2 regions of the Streptomyces sp. NBC_00704 genome follow, and region 2 is predicted to be linked to the other one. Evidence: predicted binding sites of a transcription regulator. Region 2 holds the regulator's gene; the other holds the start of a gene.
The links. Region 2 encodes HspR, which represses chaperone genes until heat shock. Its sites were predicted from a motif close to TTGAGNNNNNNNNNCTCAA; they were not measured.
Positions count from the first base shown of each region.

Region 1: the regulator HspR is predicted to act here: its motif matches at 5,953-5,971, upstream of lon (endopeptidase La).

Region 1 is NZ_CP109000.1:5,478,156-5,487,493, forward strand. It holds gene OG802_RS23950 (HAMP domain-containing sensor histidine kinase) at 1-307, opposite strand, end outside; gene OG802_RS23955 (response regulator transcription factor) at 304-1,044, opposite strand; gene OG802_RS23960 (spermidine synthase) at 1,167-1,853, opposite strand; gene OG802_RS23965 (rhomboid-like protein) at 2,114-2,908, shown strand; gene OG802_RS23970 (GNAT family N-acetyltransferase) at 2,954-3,745, opposite strand; gene OG802_RS23975 (DUF5954 family protein) at 3,980-5,008, opposite strand; gene OG802_RS23980 (GNAT family N-acetyltransferase) at 5,138-5,794, opposite strand; gene lon (endopeptidase La) at 5,994-8,423, shown strand; gene OG802_RS23990 (MarR family winged helix-turn-helix transcriptional regulator) at 8,579-9,061, shown strand; gene OG802_RS23995 (hypothetical protein) at 9,192-9,338, opposite strand, start outside.
Region 2 is NZ_CP109000.1:4,333,494-4,342,831, forward strand. It holds gene OG802_RS18960 (MraY family glycosyltransferase) at 1-791, shown strand, start outside; gene dnaK (molecular chaperone DnaK) at 887-2,737, shown strand; gene grpE (nucleotide exchange factor GrpE) at 2,734-3,405, shown strand; gene dnaJ (molecular chaperone DnaJ) at 3,463-4,641, shown strand; gene OG802_RS18980 (heat shock protein transcriptional repressor HspR) at 4,647-5,099, shown strand; gene OG802_RS18985 (hypothetical protein) at 5,320-5,649, shown strand; gene OG802_RS18990 (proline-rich domain-containing protein) at 5,759-7,936, opposite strand; gene OG802_RS18995 (M48 family metalloprotease) at 7,956-8,885, opposite strand; gene OG802_RS19000 (hypothetical protein) at 8,907-9,338, shown strand, end outside.

The DNA.
Region 1 (9,338 bases), 1.1 Mb from region 2:
CGCTCACCCGGCGGGTGTAGTCGCCGTGCGAGATGGACCGGGCCACCGTGTTCATCTCACCCAGGGGCGCGGTGAGCGAGTGCGCCACGAACTGCGTGATCAGCAGGGTGGCGATCATCGAGAAGACCGTGATGAAGCGCAGCTCCGTCTTGGTGTGCACCGCGATCATCGACAGACCGGTGGTGATCAGCACCGAGATGACGACCAGCGCACCCAGCTTGGTCTTGATCGAGAACGGGCGCAGGCCGCCCCAGGGCGCACCGGCTCCGGGGGCGGGGCTTCTCGGTCCGTCCGCACCGCGGCTCATGGCGTCGGGGTCTCCAGGGCGTAGCCGACGCCGTGCACCGTGCGGATCCGCTCGGCGCCGATCTTCCGCCGCAGCGCCTTGATGTGGCTGTCGACCGTGCGGGTGCCGGAGGCGTCCGCCCAGTCCCACACCTCGGCCAGCAGCTGCTCGCGCGAGAGCACCGCGCGCGGGGTGTTCGCAAGGCACACCAGCAGGTCGAACTCGGTGGGCGTGAGGTGCACGTCCTCCGAGCGCACCCGCACCCGGCGCTGCGCGTGGTCGATCTCCAGCTCGCCGAGCCGCAGGATCCCGCTGCGCGGCGTCGTCGCCGCGATCGCGGCCCGCTCCACCCGGCGCAGCAGCACGTGCACGCGTGCCGCCAGCTCCCGCATCGAGAAGGGCTTGGTCATGTAGTCGTCGGCGCCCACGCCGAGGCCGACCAGCATGTCGGTCTCGTCGTCGCGCGCGGTGAGCATCATGACCGGCACCGGGCGGGCGGCCTGCACGCGACGGCAGACCTCCAGGCCGTCGAAGCCGGGCAGCATGATGTCGAGGATCAGCAGGTCGGGCTGCCAGGCCTCTGCCGTGTCGACGGCCGCCGGACCGTCGCCCGCCGTTTGCACGAGGAATCCCTCGGCGCGCAGGCGGGCCGCGATGGCGTCGACGATCGTCGGGTCGTCCTCGACGACCAGGACGCGCCGCTGCGCGCCCGGAGTCGCCGTCGCCGCGGTGTTGTGTGCGGTGTGTGTCTGCTCCATCGCCCGCCCCTGAGTGTGCTTTCCGGAACCAGTGGGGTGGTCCCTTGATTGCGCATGACTGCGGTTGACGCGTAAATGATCGGCGTCAGGGATGCAGCGTACGGGGAGTCACCGCGGCTTTGCTATCCAGGTCGGACGGCGAGATGCACCACGTCCGGCACGCCTCGGGCAACCGGGATCTCTTCGGTACGCACCCGCTGGAACCCGGCATTCCCCAAGGTTCCCTCGAATTCCGGAGAGGGCCGGGCCGACCACACCGCCAGTGCTCCGCCCGGTCTCAACACCCGCGCGCAGCCCGCGAGTCCGGACGCCGAGTAGAGGCTGTCGTTGCCCTCGGTGACGGTCCAGTCGGGCCCGTTGTCGATGTCCAGGCAGACGGCGTCGAACGTGTCGGATGTCTCATTGACGAAGTCGAGCAGATCCGCTTCGACGATCTTCGTCCGCGGGTCGGCCAGGGCCGGACCGGAGACGGCGGCCAGCGGGCCGCCCCGGTGCCAGTCGATGACGGCGCGCTCGCGCTCCACGACCGTGACGGCGCCCCAGCGGGGGTCGGCGGCGGCGTGCGCGAGGGAGAAGCCGACGCCCAGTCCGCCGATCAGCAGGGCGGGGGCGGGGCGGTCGTCCAGCGCGTCGCGTGCCGCGTCGACGAGCAGCCGCTCCGAGCGGCCGTCCGAAGTGTCCATCAGGAAGCAGCCGTTGGCGATGATCTGGAGCAACTCTCCGTGCCGGCGCAGCACCACCTCGCCGTAGGGGCCCTCGCGGCGGTCCAGGACCTCCGGCGCGTCGGGGATGTCGTACGGGATGGTCATCGGCCCATCCTGGCAGTTCCCCGACCGGTTGTCGGGAGAATTCCGTGCGCCGTGGACGACGTGCCCCGCACGAACCCCCGGCCACCGTACGAGGGATGAGAGAAGAAGCAGGAGAGGGGCGGGAGAAGGAAGGCAGAAGGACGAGAGAAGGCCGGGAGAAATCTCAGAGGTTCCTGTGAATCGGCGCGCACGTGGCGTCGGTCACAGACAGCGGGCGGCCGCGCCGCGAAGGGTGGGGGAAACGGAAGGAGCGCCACTCAGTGGAACGCACGGCCTCCCCCATGAGCCTGCCCCCGCCGGACGCCGGGCCGTCCGACGGCTCCGGGTTCCTGGACGGCATCCCCGCTCAGCGCACCCCGCCGTGCGCCGCGCCGCCCCCCGGGACGAGCGCCGGCCCCGGCCTCGGGCCCCGTCCCCGCTCCCGCCGCCGGATCCCGGTCCCGGTGCCCTTCACCCTGGGCTACGCGGCCGTCCTCGCCGTCACCTCGTATCTCGCGGAGCATCTCGACCCCGCTCTCGTGCACGCCCTGCTCCAGGGCTCCAGCACCGACGTGGCGCATCTGGCGCAGTCGCCGGCGACCGTGCTCGCCGCGAGCGCGCTGTGGGTGGCGGGCGGCTTCGCGTCGCCCTTCACGCTCGCCTTCCTGGTCGTCCTGACCGCGCTGGAGCGGCGCGTCGGCGGCGCCCGCACGGCCGTCGTCTTCCTGCTGGGGCACGTCCTGGCCACCCTCGCGACGGAGGTGCCGGTCGGGCTGGCCGTCCTGGCCGGGCGGCTGCCCGACAGTTCGCTGCACCGCCTCGACTACGGCATCAGCTTCGGCGTCGCCGCCTGCGTGGGCGCGCTCGCGGGCCTGCTGCGGCCATGGCTGGGACTGCCCCTGCTCGCCGCCTTCGGCGCGATGCTGCTCCAGGACCTGCTCGCCTTCACCGACCCCATGACCGGCTGGGGGCACCTGCTCGCGCTGGCGACGGGCGTCGCCCTCCGGCCCCGGGTGCGCCGCTGGGACCTCGCCCGCCCGGCCCCCGCCGCACCCGTCGTGCCGGCCGCCCCCTGACCCCGTCGCCCTTCGCCGCCCCTTCCGCCGCCGCGCGATCGCCGCTCAGGGCGTCCATATGTACGGCGTCATCGTGGTCAGGGCGCGGAAGCCCATCGCGCGCAGCAGGGGCGCGCTGTCGGCCGAGGCGTCCACGTGGACGTACGGGACGCCGCGTTCGGCCGCGAGGGCGAGGCGCGCGGCGACGGACGCCCGGTACAGGCCCCGGCCCCGCCACTCGGGGAGGGTCGCGCCGCCCAGCAGCGTCGCGAAGCGGGTGCCCGGGCGCACCGACAGCCAGGCGGCCGAGATCATCGCGCCGTCCGACTCCGCCGCCAGGACGACGGTGTCGTGCGGGGCGCAGGCGAGCCGCGCGATCAGGTCGTCGCCGAGGCGGCTCAGGTCCAGCCCCCAGACCGCGGACTGCAGCGCCGCGACGGCCCGCAGGCCGGCCTCGGCGGTCACCCGGCGCAGCGTCACGCCCGGCGGCAGCGACGGCCCGGCTCCGGGTGCGTCGGTGTCCGCGACGACGGCGGCCAGGACCGTCTCCGGGCGACCCGGCGCGAAGCCGGCCGCGCGGAGCCGGTCGGGCAGGTCGGCCGGGAGGTCGTGGCCGCGCAGCCGCCATTCCACCGCCTCGCCGCGCGCGCCGAAGAAGTCCCGCTGGCGGACGATCAGCTCGTCCAGCTCCCTGCCGCTCAGCCCCAGCTCGCGGGGCGCGGTCAGCAGGGCCCGCACCGGGCCGGCGACGCGGGTCAGCGGTCCGTCGGGGGCGTGCAGGACCGCGGTGGGCGGCGCGCCCCGCAACTCGGCGTCGTAGGCCGCGAGCAGGGTCTGCGTGATCGGCGCGTCCGTCATGCACGGGGACGCTACGCCACGCCCGGGGGCGACGACGGGCGGTCGCCGTACCCGGCGGGGGCCGTCGCCGTACGGGGCGGCGGACGGTCGTCGTAGGCGCGGCGGACAGTCGCCGTTCCGGGCGGGCGCCGGGTGCCGCGGTGTACGGGCGGCGGGCCGTCGTCGTGTGGACGGGGGGCCGGCCCGGCGGTGTCGCCCTCCCCGCGCCGCGCCCCGCCCCGCCCCGGACCGCTGTCAGTCGTCGTACTGGACGGTGCCGTTCTCGTGCAGGGTCGGGTGGAGTTTCATGGGGCCGTACTCGTCGAGGTCCGACGGGCGGGGCGGTTCGGGGCCGTCCGGGCCCAGGCGGACCATCCGCTCCACGCGGCAGATCCGGAACACCCGGCCCTCCACGCTCGCCTCGTCGGCCCGGCCGGCGCTGCGGAACGCCTCCGCGGCCCGTGCGTACAGGGCCTTCTTGCGCTCGTCGAAGCGGTACAGCATGGCCCACACGCGGGCCATCCCCTCGTACAGCGAACGGCGTGCCTCGTGGGGCGTGGCCGCGAGGGAGCCGCACGGGGTCCAGCCCGACCCGTCCCGTTCGGCCACCGAGAAGCCGACCGGCAGCCGGACCACGTCCGGGTGCGTGCGGGCCGCGCGCGCGGAGTCGGCGCGCACGTCGGCGGGGAACCGCGCCCCCCTGTACACGAAGGCGCGCAGCCCGAGGCACAGGGCGCCCGCCATCGGCCCCTCGTCCCGGTCGGGGTCGAGGGCGAAGCCCACGTCCGGGGACGGGACGGCGCACGGCTCCGCCCACGACGGGTCCAGGGCCTCCGGGTCGGTGGGCCGGGGCGGCTCCAGGCCGTCGTCGCCGGTGCGGGCGAACTCGTCACCGCGCACCACCCGGTAGCGCACCCCCAGCGCCTCCACCTCGTCGGCCGGGGCCCGCTCCAGCACGGCGACGGCCGCCAGCAGGTCGCGCCGGGCGGCCGCATCGCCCGTGCCGTCCTTGGCCAGGAACCACAGGTGCGAGTTGAGCCCGTCCCTGGCCTGCTGGGGCATCCCGTCGGCCACCGGCTTCAGCAGCCGCCAGCACGGCTTCGGCGTCCGCGGGGTCGGCGGGTCCAGTCGGGCGACGCCGAAGACGGGACCGCGCAGCGCGATGTGCGGATAGCGCCGGGACGCCTCCACGGCGTCCGCCTCCGTCACCCAGGCGACCGGGTCGTCCCGGCGGACCAGCTCCGCGTGCAGGGCGTCCAGGCGTCGCTTCCAGTCATCGGTCATACGCGCATTGTGGTCGGGTCGCGAGGCGGTACGGGGCGAATGCCGGAAGTGGGCGGGGTACGGGCAGGGGCGCGAGGGGCGTGTCCCGTCGTGCGGCCCATCGGGGTGCGCCCCCACGGCCGCCGGGCGTCACCCCTGTGCGGCGCCCGTGAACTTCGCGCTGGTCAGCGAGGACTCGACGCGCCACCCCAGGGACTCGTACAGTGCCCGCCCCTGCGGGGTCGCGCCCAGGACGCCGGTGCGGGCGCCCTGCTCGGCCGCCGCACGGTGCAGTGTCCGCATCACGAGGGCGCCCAGTCCGCGCCGGCGGTGGTCGGGGGCGGTCTCCACCTGGTCGACGACCGCCGTGGCGCCGGTCGCGGCGATCTGCCCGCGCGCCGCCAGGGAGCCGTCCGGCGCGGCGACCATCGTGCGCGTGACGCCGCCGCGCGACCAGGTGCGGGTCCGGTAGCCCTCGGGGGCGGCGCCGGGCGGGGCGTCCGGGAGCGGGGCCGTCATCAGGTAGCCGGGCTCGGGGTCGATCCACCAGCCGGGGCCCAGCCACGGCCCGACCACGGCCGGATCGGCGAACGCCTTCAGCCAGACGCCGGCCCCGGTCACCGCGCCCGCGACCTCGCGGACCGTCGCCTCCGTCAGCGCCTCGCCGGTGTCGCCGAACACGTGCCGGGTGACGTGCCCGGCGCCCGCCCCCACGTCGACGGTCCAGCCCCAGGGCGCGGCCGCGGGCGGCGCCGCCCCGCGCGAGACGACCCACCCGTCCACCCAAGCCCGGACGAAACGATCCACGACGACCCCCTGATTCCCCTGAAGACGGCTGCGTAAGTGGCAGAATGGCCATTTGCCTATTACCTCCGACCGTATGGCCCGAGCAGGGCGCCGCAACAGTCTTGATCGCCCACAGCGAACGCCCGGGAACGCGGGGAACATTCGCGGGCTCACGTGCATTGAGTCGGCATAGCTCAACTTGACTGCCGAAGGGGAGATCATGGCATCGACGTCCGCTCCGCTCACCCTGCCCGTACTGCCTCTCGATGACGAGGTCGTGCTCCCCGGCATGGTGGTTCCGCTGGACCTCAACGACACCGATGTGCGCGCCGCGGTCGAGGCCGCACAGGCCGCCACCCGTTCGGAACCGGGCAAGCCGCGCGTCCTGCTGGTGCCACGCGTCGACGGCACCTACGCGAGCACCGGCGTGCTCGGCACCGTCGAGCAGGTCGGCCGGCTGGCCGACGGCGACCCGGGCGCGCTCATCCGCGGCCGCGGCCGCGTGAAGATCGGCGCCGGCACCACCGGCCCCGGCGCCGCGCTGTGGGTGGAGGGGACGACGGTCGACCAGAGCGTCCCCGAACCGCTGCCCGGCCATGTCGCCGAACTCGTCAAGGAGTACAAGGCGCTGGCCACCGCCTGGCTGCGCAAGCGCGGCGCCTGGCAGATCGTCGACCGCGTCCAGGCCATCGACGACGTCTCCGCGCTCGCCGACAACTCCGGCTACTCGCCGTTCCTGACCACCGACCAGAAGGTGGAGCTGCTGGAGACGGCCGACCCGGTGGCCCGCCTGAAGCTCGCCACCCAGCAGCTGCGCGACCACCTCGCCGAACAGGACGTCGCCGAGACCATCGCCAAGGACGTCCAGGAAGGCGTCGACAAGCAGCAGCGCGAGTTCCTGCTGCGCCGCCAGCTCGAAGCCGTCCGCAAGGAACTGCGCGACCTCAACGGCGACGGCAAGGACCCGGCCGAGGAGTCCGACGACTACCGCGCCCGCGTGGAGGCCGCCGACCTGCCCGAGAAGGTCCGCGAGGCCGCCCTCAAGGAGGTCGACAAGCTGGAGCGCTCCAGCGACCAGTCGCCCGAGGGCTCCTGGATCCGCACCTGGCTGGACACCGTCCTCGAACTGCCGTGGAACGAGCGGACCGACGACGGCGCGGCCGCCCACGACATCCGGGGCGCCCGGAGCGTCCTCGACGCCGAGCACGCGGGCCTGGACGACGTGAAGGAGCGCATCACCGAGTACCTGGCCGTGCGCAAGCGCCGCAGCGCCCGCGGCCTCGGGGTCGTCGGCGGCCGGCGCGGCGGCGCGGTGCTGGCCCTCGTCGGCCCGCCCGGCGTCGGCAAGACCTCGCTCGGCGAGTCCGTCGCCCACGCCATGGGCCGCAAGTTCGTCCGCGTCGCCCTCGGCGGCGTCCGCGACGAGGCCGAGATCCGCGGCCACCGCCGCACCTACGTCGGCGCGCTGCCCGGCCGGATCGTGCGGGCGATCAAGGAGGCCGGGTCGATGAACCCGGTGGTCCTGCTCGACGAGATCGACAAGGTGGGCTCCGACTTCCGGGGCGACCCGGCGGCCGCCCTCCTCGAAGTGCTCGACCCGGCGCAGAACCACACCTTCCGCGACCACTACCTGGAGGTCGAGCTCGACCTGTCGGACGTGGTGTTCCTCGCCACCGCCAACGTGCTCGAAGCCATCCCCGAGGCCCTGCTCGACCGCATGGAGCTGGTCCGCCTCGACGGCTACACCGAGGACGAGAAGGTCGTCATCGCCCGTGACCACCTGCTCCCGCGCCAGCTGGAGCGGGCCGGCCTGGACCCGGAGGAGGTCGTGCTGGAGGAGGGCGCGCTGCGCAGGCTGGCCGGCGAGTACACCCGCGAGGCCGGCGTGCGCACCCTGGAGCGGTCCCTCGCCCGGCTGCTGCGCAAGGTCGCGGCCCAGCACGAGCTGGGCGAGCGGGAACTGCCCCTCACCGTCGGCGAGGAGGACCTGCGCGCCCTGATCGGACGGCCGCACCACGTGCCCGAGTCCGCCCAGGACCCGGCCGAGCGCCGGACCGCCGTCCCCGGCGTCGCCACCGGCCTCGCGGTCACCGGCGCCGGCGGCGACGTCCTGTACGTCGAGGCGTCGCTGGCCGACCCGGAGACGGGCGCGGCGGGCCTGACCCTGACCGGCCAGCTCGGCGACGTGATGAAGGAGTCGGCGCAGATCGCGCTCAGCTTCCTGCGCAGCCACGGGGCCGAGCTGGAACTGCCGGTGGGCGACCTCAAGGACCGGGGCGTGCACATCCACTTCCCGGCGGGCGCGGTCCCCAAGGACGGCCCGAGCGCCGGCGTCACCATGACGACGGCCCTCGCGTCCCTGCTGTCCGGCCGGCTCGTCCGCACGGACGTGGCGATGACCGGCGAGGTCTCCCTCACCGGCCGGGTGCTGCCCATCGGCGGGGTGAAGCAGAAGCTGCTGGCCGCGCACCGGGCCGGCGTCACCACCGTGATCATCCCCAAGCGCAACGAGCCCGACCTGGACGACGTCCCCGCGGAGGTGCTGGACAAGCTCGACGTCCACGCCGTCACCGACGTCCGCCAGGTCCTGGAGCTGGCGCTCGCGCCCGCGGTGAACGGCGCGGTGCCGGAGGTTCCCGTGGCGGCGTGACGGACGCCGCGGGACGGCGCGGCCCGGGTCCCGTGAGGGAGGCCCGGGTCTTCGCCGTGCCCGGGACACGGCCCTGGGAAGCGCCGCCGGTCTGTGCCTGGGGAATACTTGAGCGCTGCGCGACCGCGGCGACCGGTGAGATCAGGGGTGCTGACGTGCACGAGGACACGAACGACGACCGACGGCCGTCGCGCGGTGTGGAGCAGGGCGACCGGGAGTTCCTCTCCCTGGAGCGGGAGCTGACGGTGCTGCTGCGCCGCGCCCGCGCCAGCCAGGGGGAGATGGCCCGCGAGGTCCATCCGGACCTGGAGTCCGCCGCCTACGGGCTCCTCGTCCGGCTGGAGGAGTGCGGCCGCCAGCGCGCCACGGAACTCGCCGCCTACATCGGCGTCGGCAAGGCCACCATGTCCCGCCAGTTGTGTGCCCTCGAACAGCTCGGCCTGGTCGCGCGGGCGCCGGACCCGGCGGACGGCCGCGCCTGGCTGGTCGACCTCACCGAGGAGGGCCGCCGCCGGGTCGGCCGGGTCCGGGAGGCCCGCCGCGAGCGGTACGTCAGCCGCTTCTCCCACTGGGACCGCGCCGAGGTCGCCGAACTGGCCCGGCTCCTGCACGAACTGAACCGGGGCATGGAGAAGTGACCCCCCGGCCGGCGCCGCCGTCCGCGAGCCCCGGCCGGGCGCCGGGTTCGCCTGGATGTCTGGCCGTCGCCCCACGGCCGCGGCGGGGGCCGAGCAGGGATGGTGCGGGCGGTTCAGGCAGGGCGGGCGGTCACAGCTCGGCGTAGATCACCGTGGCGTCGTCGTGGGTCTTGGCCCGGGCCAGGCGGGGGCGGCCGGCGGCGGCGTCCGCGCGTTCGCGGCGCCGGACCCGTTCCAGCAGGGACCGGGCGCCCTCCTCGCGGACCACGGCGAGCAG
Region 2 (9,338 bases):
CCGCGTGCGTCGCCGTCGAGGTCATGGACGGACTGGTCGTGCTGCTCAGCGTGTTCGCCGCCGCGTTGACCGGGTTCCTGATGCACAACTGGCCCCCCGCGCGCGTGGCCCTCGGCGCATGCGGCTCGCTCTTCTCCGGCTTCCTGCTCGCCGCGGCCGCCGTCTTCGCCCGCGCGGGACAGGATCCGGTCGTCGGCACGGCCGTGCTGTTCGCGCTCACCGCGGTGGCCGGGGCCGACGTCCTGCTGGTGCTGATCTCGCGGCGGCTGGCCCGACGGCCCCTGCTGCGCGGCGCGCCGGACCACCTCGCCCACCGGCTGCGCCGGCTCGGGCTCACCGCCCAGGGGGCGTCCGTCCTCCTGGGCGTCGCGGCCTTCGGCGCGGTGCTCGTCGGCGTGCTGGCGCACGGCGGATGGCTGCACGCGCGCGCGGTGCTGTGGGTGGCCGGCGGGGTACTCGTCGTCGTGCTCGGGCTGCTGCGGGTCCCGGTGTACGGGCCTCCACGCGCGCGTGCGGGACGTCAGGGCGGCGGACGGGACGCGCGCGGGGGCCGGCGGGCCGCCCGCATGCCCCGTGCCCCTCGCGCGCGGGGGGCGTCGCAGGAGGAGCGGGCGGAGCGGGTGGAGCGGGCCGTGCCGCGTTCGGGGCCGCGGACGATGCGTCCGGCGCCCGTGTATGCGCCCCGGCGTCAACCCGAGGCCGTGCGGTCGTCCCCCGATTCCGAGGTGCGACGGGCCGGACGATCCCTATCACCGCAGGTCAACGCCTCCTTGCGTGTAAGGAACGGATAAGAGTTGAGTGCGCCCGACTCAGGTCTGTTGACCGCGGGGTGAGTGTCGTGCACACTTGAGTCCGTTCCACTCAAGTCAGCTGGAGGAAGATCACCATGGCACGTGCGGTCGGCATCGACCTGGGCACAACCAACTCCGTCGTCAGCGTTCTGGAGGGCGGCGAGCCCACCGTCATCACCAACGCCGAGGGTGCCAGGACCACGCCGTCCGTCGTCGCCTTCGCGAAGAACGGCGAAGTTCTGGTGGGCGAGGTCGCCAAGCGGCAGGCGGTCACGAACGTGGACCGCACCATCCGTTCGGTGAAGCGTCACATGGGCACCGACTGGAAGATCGAGCTCGACGGGAAGCCCTTCAACCCGCAGCAGATCTCCGCGTTCATCCTGCAGAAGCTGAAGCGGGACGCCGAGGCCTACCTGGGCGAGAAGGTGACCGACGCGGTCATCACCGTCCCGGCCTACTTCAACGACTCCGAGCGCCAGGCCACGAAGGAGGCCGGTGAGATCGCGGGCCTCAACGTCCTGCGCATCGTCAACGAGCCCACCGCGGCCGCGCTCGCGTACGGCCTCGACAAGGACGACCAGACGATCCTCGTCTTCGACCTCGGCGGCGGCACCTTCGACGTGTCCCTCCTGGAGATCGGTGACGGCGTCGTCGAGGTGAAGGCCACCAACGGCGACAACCACCTCGGCGGCGACGACTGGGACCAGCGCGTCGTCGACTACCTGGTGCAGCAGTTCAAGGCCGGCCACGGCGTGGACCTCGCCAAGGACAAGATGGCGCTTCAGCGTCTGCGCGAGGCCGCCGAGAAGGCGAAGATCGAGCTGTCCTCGTCCACCGAGACCTCGATCAACCTGCCCTACATCACGGCGTCCGCCGAGGGCCCGCTGCACCTGGACGAGAAGCTCACCCGCGCCCAGTTCCAGCAGCTGACGGCCGACCTGCTGGAGCGCTGCAAGACGCCGTTCCACAACGTCATCAAGGACGCCGGCATCAACCTGTCCGAGATCGACCACGTCGTTCTCGTCGGCGGTTCGACCCGTATGCCGGCCGTCGCCGAGCTCGTCAAGGAGCTGACCGGCGGCCAGGACGCCAACAAGGGCGTCAACCCGGACGAGGTCGTCGCCATCGGCGCCGCGCTCCAGGCCGGTGTGCTCAAGGGCGAGGTCAAGGACGTCCTGCTCCTCGACGTGACCCCGCTGTCCCTCGGCATCGAGACCAAGGGCGGCATCATGACCAAGCTGATCGAGCGCAACACCACGATCCCGACGAAGCGTTCGGAGATCTTCACGACGGCCGAGGACAACCAGCCGTCGGTGCAGATCCAGGTCTACCAGGGTGAGCGCGAGATCGCGGCGTACAACAAGAAGCTCGGCATGTTCGAGCTGACCGGCCTTCCGCCGGCCCCGCGCGGCGTCCCGCAGATCGAGGTCGCCTTCGACATCGACGCCAACGGCATCATGCACGTGACCGCCAAGGACCTGGGCACGGGCAAGGAGCAGAAGATGACCGTCACCGGCGGCTCCTCGCTGCCGAAGGACGAGGTCGACCGCATGCGCCAGGAGGCGGAGCAGTACGCGGACGAGGACCACCGCCGCCGCGAGGCCGCCGAGGCCCGCAACCAGGGCGAGCAGCTCGTCTACCAGACGGAGAAGTTCCTCAAGGACAACGAGGACAAGGTCCCCGGCGAGGTCAAGACCGAGGTCGAGGCCGCCGTCGAGGAGCTGAAGGCCGCGCTCAAGGGCGAGGACACCGCCGAGATCCGCACCGCGACCGAGAAGGTCGCCGCGGTCTCGCAGAAGGTCGGCCAGGCCATGTACGCCGACGCCCAGGCGGCCGGCGGCCAGGACGCGGCGGGCGCCGCGGGCGGCGCCGAGGCCCCCAAGGCCGACGACGACGTCGTGGACGCCGAGATCGTGGACGACGAGCGCAAGGACGGTGCCGCGTGACGGAGGAGACCCCGGGCTTCGAGGAGAAGCCCGACGTCCCCTCCGGCGCCACCCCTGAAGACGCCGAGCCGAAGACCGCCCCCTCCGCCTCGGCGGACGGGGCGGCCCCGGCAGGGGACGAGAACCAGACAGCGGCTCTGGTGGCCCAGTTGGACCAGGCCCGCAAGGCGCTCGACGAGCGCACCGCGGACCTCCAGCGCCTCCAGGCCGAGTTCCAGAACTACCGCCGCCGGGTCGAGCGCGACCGGATCGCGGTCAAGGAGATCGCCGTCGCGAACCTCCTGACCGAACTCCTTCCCGTGCTCGACGACATCGGCCGCGCGCGGGAGCACGGCGAACTCGTCGGCGGCTTCAAGTCCGTCGCCGAGTCGCTGGAGACCGTCGCGGCGAAGATGGGCCTTCAGCAGTTCGGCAAGGAGGGCGAGCCCTTCGACCCGACGATCCACGAGGCCCTGATGCACAGCTACGCGCCGGACGTCACCGAGACGACGTGCGTGGCGATTCTGCAGCCGGGGTACCGGATCGGCGAACGCACCATCCGCCCCGCGCGGGTGGCCGTCGCCGAACCGCAGCCCGGCGCGCAGCCCGCGAAGGCCGACTCGGAAACGGGCGCGGCCTCCGCGGAGGCGGCGGACGACAAGGAGAGCGGTGGCCCGGACGAGGGCTGAGCTCGAGACGGCCGGTGCGCCGGCCGTCATGACGACGCGAGAGGAGGGACGTCGGGGATGAGCACCAAGGACTTCATCGAGAAGGACTTCTACAAGGTCCTCGGCGTCCCCAAGGACGCCACCGAGGCCGAGATCAAGAAGGCTTACCGGAAGCTCGCTCGCGAGTACCACCCGGACGCCAACAAGGGCAACGCCAAGGCGGAGGAGCGCTTCAAGGAGATCTCCGAGGCGAACGACGTCCTCGGCGACCCCAAGAAGCGCAAGGAGTACGACGAGGCACGCGCCCTCTTCGGCAACGGCGGCTTCCGCCCGGGCCCGGGCGCCGGCGGCTCCTTCAACTTCGACCTGGGTGACCTCTTCGGAGGCGGCGCCCCGGGCGGCGGCGGCGCCTCCGGCGGGTTCGGCGGCGGCATCGGGGACGTCTTCGGCGGCCTGTTCAACCGCGGCGGGACGGGCACCACCCGCACCCAGCCGCGGCGCGGCCAGGACATCGACACCGAGGTCACCCTGACCTTCACGGAGGCCATCGAGGGCGCCACGGTCCCGCTGCGGATGTCCTCGCAGTCCCCGTGCAAGGCCTGTTCGGGCACCGGCGACAAGAACGGCACCCCGCGCGTGTGCCCGACCTGCGTCGGCACCGGCCAGGTCGCGCGCGGCTCGGGCGGCGGCTTCTCGCTGACCGACCCGTGCCCCGACTGCAAGGGCCGCGGCCTGATCGCCGAGCACCCGTGCCTGGACTGCAAGGGCAGCGGCCGCGCCAAGTCGTCCCGGACCATGCAGGTCCGCATCCCGGCGGGGGTCACGGACGGCCAGCGCATCCGGCTGCGCGGCAAGGGCGCGCCGGGCGAGCGCGGCGGCCCCTCGGGCGATCTGTACGTCGTGGTCCACGTGGGCGCCCACCCGGTGTTCGGCCGCAAGGACGACAACCTGACGGTGACCGTGCCGGTGACGTTCACCGAGGCGGCCCTGGGCGGCGAGATCAGGGTTCCGACGCTCGGCGGACCGTCGTTGACGCTGAAGCTGCCGCCCGGCACCCCCAACGGCCGTACCATGCGGGCGCGGGGCAAGGGCGCGGTCCGCAAGGACGGCACGCGCGGCGACCTTCTGGTCACCGTCGAGGTGAGTGTTCCGAAGGACCTGTCGGGGAAGGCTCGTGACGCGCTGGAGGCGTATCGCGAGGCGACCGTGGACGAGGATCCGCGGGCGGAGCTGTTCGAGGCCGCGAAGGGAGCATGAGAGTGATGGACGGCCGTCGACGTAACCCGTATGAACTGACCGAGGAAACCCCGGTCTACGTCATCTCGGTGGCGGCCCAGCTCTCCGGCCTGCACCCGCAGACGCTGCGCCAGTACGACCGTCTGGGCCTCGTCTCCCCCGACCGCACCCCCGGCCGGGGCCGGCGCTACTCGGCCCGCGACATCGAACTGCTGCGCACAGTGCAGCAGTTGTCGCAGGACGAGGGCATCAACCTGGCCGGCATCAAGCGGATCATCGAGCTGGAGAACCAGGTGGCCGCGCTCCAGGCCCGGGCGGCCGAGTTGCAGGCGGCGCTGGACGGCGCGGCGGCGGCCATGCGGCAACGCGAGGCCGCGGTGCACGCCTCCTACCGGCGCGACCTGGTGCCGTATCAGGAGATGCAGCAGACCAGCGCGTTGGTGGTCTGGCGGCCCAAGCGGCAGCAGGCCTCGGACTGACGGGGGCCGCACGGGCCCGAGCGGGGACCGAGTGGAACGAGTTCAACAGTGAGGGCCCGGAGACATCGTCTCCGGGCCTTTCCCGCGCTCCGGCGGGCTGGTGCGGTCCGGTCGCGTTCACCGGGCCGGCCCCACCGAGGACCGCCTGCCCCGGAGCGGCCACGCCGGGATCAGTCGCCGATGCCGACGTCCGGACCCGGGCGCTCGTGGCCCGGCGGCTGTGGCGGCTGGTGCTGGGCAGTGGCGGGCGGTCGGCCGGGGCCGCCCGGCGCGACGCCCATCTGCCAGAGGTGGCGAACACCACAAGCTGCGCAATGCCGTCGCCTATGCCCTCGCGGCGTTCGAGGAGATCCCCAAATTCATTCCGGCCGGCGAGGACGCCGTCCCGGAGTCCGCTTTCACCTCCGAAGCGGGCAGGGCGCGTTATCGGCGCGAACCGCGCAAGTTCGAACGCGGCATTCTGGAGATGAACGTCAGGAGGGCCCGGGCGGTGCTCGCCGGCATCGACGAGGTCGGCGGCCGGCCCGGAGGCGCGTCTTCCGGGCGGTGACGCACGCACGGGCCGGCGGACGGGACGAGGGCAGGGGGCCGGGGGCGACCTCGGCCGGTCGGGCGGGATCAGCCGGAGCCCTCCGGCGCGGACACCCCCTCGGCGGCCGTCACCCAGGGGCCCCCGGCTGCTGACCGGGCCAGTTCGCGGGTGGGCCCTGGGTCCAGCCGCCGGGCTGTTGCGGTTGTCCCTGGGACGGCCACTGCTGAGGCGTCGGAGGCCGGCCGCCGGGGTTGTAGGGCTGCTGGGGTGCCGTCGGGAACGGCTGCTGGGGCGCGGGTGCGTACGGCTGGTGAGGCGGCGAGGTCTGCGGGGCGGGTGCGTGGTGCTGCTGCGGAGCGGGGGCGTGCCCCTGGTGAGGCGCGAAGGGCTGCGACGGCGGGAACGGCGCGGCCGGCGCCGGGTCGACGTACGGCAGGGGCGCCATGCTGACCCGGTCCAGGAAGACGATGTTGGGGTTGCAGTCGGCCGGGTGCACCAGGACACCGCCCCCGGCGCGGCGTTCGACGACCAGCAGGCTGAACTCGGCCAGCGCCTGGAGCTGCGTCGGCTCGAGCACGTACTCGTAGACGCGCTGGCGTCCGGTCGCGAGGCTCGTGCTGTCGCTGTCGCCGGTGGTGTGGGTCGTGGACTCGTTGGTGGAGTGCGTGACGCTGGTGGAGGTGCCGGTCGTCTCGCTGTAGCTGCCGCCGGAGTTGGTGGAGGAGGACGACGAGAAGGGGCTGTCGCCGCCCTGGTAGCCGGTGGAGCCGCTCCTGCCCCAGTTGTGTCCGCGGGTGACGGACTCGCTGTGGGTCGTGCCCCTGCTGACGGAGGAGCCGATCGCCCTGGCGACGGAGGTGTTGACGGTCCTGCCCGCGGTGTCCGTCAGCGAGTGCAGCACGAAGGAGTGCTCGCGGCCGATGAAGTCCGCCGCGACATTGGCCTCCTGGTGGTTGCCGAGCTTCATGAAGGCGACGGTCCCGCCGCCGATCATCTGCTCGGCCGCGTCCCTCAAGTGCGGGTGCAGCAGGACCAGTTGGGCCCCGCGGTGCTCGCAGACCTGCGCCAGCCGCTCCAGGTGGCGTCGCTGCGGGCCCTGCTCGCCGAGGGCCACGAGGACGCACGGCGCACTCTCCCGGAACGAGGACAGCCGCCGCATCACGCTCTGGACGGCCAGGTCGGCCAGCAGCTCCGTGCTCGCCGAGCCCGCGCCGATGTCCAGGGCGAAACAGGTCAGATAGCCGGGGCCGCGGCCCTCACGGGCGGCGCCCAGCGCCTCCAGCGGGTGCATGAAGGACACCAGGCGGAAGAGGCTGTCCCGCACCTGGTCCTTGTTCTTGTCGGTGAGCAGGTCGTCCGCGATCCGGTTGCGTTCGTCCCGGCTGAGGCGCTTGGTGTCGTCGGTCTCGCCCATCAGGACGCGCAGCCCCGCGCTCAGCCGTGCCACGGAGACGTCCTCGCCGAGGGCGCCGCACAGCTGGGTGAGAATGCGGGTGTCGACGGCGCGCTCGGCGCGGCCGGCCTCGGGATCGTCCCCGTGGACCGCCTCGACGAGCGCGTGCACCAGCTCGTGCGGCGCCAGCCCCTCGACGACGCTGCTCTCGGCCATCCGGCTGGGCAGCAGCTGGACGTCGACGGGCACGCCGGCGTCCTCGGCGAGGACGGACAGTTCCCTGCACACGAGGGCCTGCGTCAGGTCGACCACGATCACCGGCCGCTCCGGGAGGGTGGAGGCGCCGAAAACGGTCAGGAAGCCCTCGCGGCCGCGCTGGCTGCCGCCGAAGACGTCCAGTCGCCGGGTGTCGGGGCCGACGGGCAGCGCGCCCCAGGCGTCGAGGCCGCGCACCCACTGCTCCTGCCCGCTGTCATGGTGCTGCCGACGCTGGTGCCACAGCTGCCAGGAGGACCGGAACCGCTCTTCCAGGGCACCCTGGTGAGCCGTGAGATCACCGGCGGCGGAGTCGAGCCGCTGTGCGGCGAGGCCCATCCGGGCCAGGGCGACGACGATCGCCACGACGCCGAGGACTGCCATGACGGGGCCGGCGAAGTAGCTCAACAGGAAGCAGACCGCCGCGACCCCGCCGCCGATCTTGACGGCGGAGCCACGTCGGTCCTCGTGGTCGAGGCGCGCGGCCGTCGCCCGGTTCTCGTACCCGACCGCCACCTGCTCCCGCTGCGGTTCGGGCTCGGCGAACGGCCGGCGCAGCGACTCGGGGTCGCGGTAGACCCAGCCGAGGCGCTGCCCCGCGTCGAAGAGGCGCAGACAGCGGCCGAGCTGTCCGGTCCCGGTGCTTTCGACAGTCATACGTGAGGCTCCCGGCCGGTCAGGCGACGAAGGTCTCGAGCGCGCGTATGCGCTGGTGGAGCGGCGGATGCGAGGACATGAGCCGGGCGACGGGGCCCTGCTTGCCGTCCGCGTCGTCGTGCCCCTCCGCCTGCCAGCCGGTGAACACGGTGAGCAGCAGGGGCCCGTACCCGAGCTGTCCCGCGAACCGGTCGGCGCGCAGTTCGCCCTGCCGGCCGGCCCAGGCGAGCAGGAACGGGATCGCGTAGAGCGCGGCGGCGGGCGGGAAGGCGAGGAAGGTCGCTATGGCGAGACCGCCGAAGACCAGGACGAAGACGCCGGCCGCCAGGCAGGAGAGCTCGGCGGTGAAGAAGAACAGGAAGCCCGTCACGATCTTCACGACGAGCATGAACGCCCGGACCGGCATGGCGTACCAGAAGCCGAGCAGACCGGACCAGGCGTGGCCGCCGACGTGGTGGCCCAGCTCATGGGCCATCACGGCCGACAGCCGATCGGGCGGCAGCTGTCGCATCGCTCCGCGCGTCACGCTGACGATGTGCCCGGCGGCGGCGGAGGCGTTGAGCTCGTCCGAGTCCTCCATCCACAGGTCGTACGTGGCGCCGTCGATACCGGCCCGGCGCGTGACGTCGTCCCAGATGGGCTGCAGGACGGCCAGTTCGGCGGCGGTGGGGGGCCGCATCTTGAACCACAGCCGGGCCAGGCGGCCTTCGGTCGGTCGGTGGAAGACCAGGGCGCCGGACGCCAGCCAGGCGACGATGAAGGCGATGTCCAGGCCGCTCGGCAGCACGCGTGAGATGAGCCAGATCACCAGCAGACTGCCCAGGAACAGGGGCACGTTGAGCAGCAGCGTGGTGACGGACGTGGAGTCGGCGCCGCGGTTCACCTGAGGGTGACCGGGGACGTGGGGTGCGGCCGGCGTGTACGTGGACTGCTGCTGCGGATACGCCAACTGCGGTGCCTGCGGCGGTGCTTGCGGCGGTGCCTGCTGCGGATACTGCTGCGGCGCGAACGGTTGCTGCGGCGGCTGTTGGTGCCCGTACGGGGGCTGGTGTCCGTACGGGGCCTGGTACGTGTAGGGGGGCTGCTGTGCGTACGGGACCTGCTGCCCGTACGGGGGCTGCTGCCCGTACGGGGCTTGGTGTCCGTAGGGGGGCTGCTGTGCGTACGGAGGCTGCTGCCCGTAAGGGGGCTGCTGGGGCGCGTACTGCGGCTGATGGCCCGGCGCGAACTGTTGCGGGTGGGCGCCAGGCTGGTGTGGCGGCTGCTGGTACGGCGGTTGCTGGTGATGCGGCGGGGGCGGCGGCGCGGCCTGGTACGGCGGCTGCTGCACTGGCGGCGCGGCCTGGTACGGCGGCTGGTGAGGGGGCGCGGCCTGGTAAGGCAGCTGCTGCGGGGGGACCGG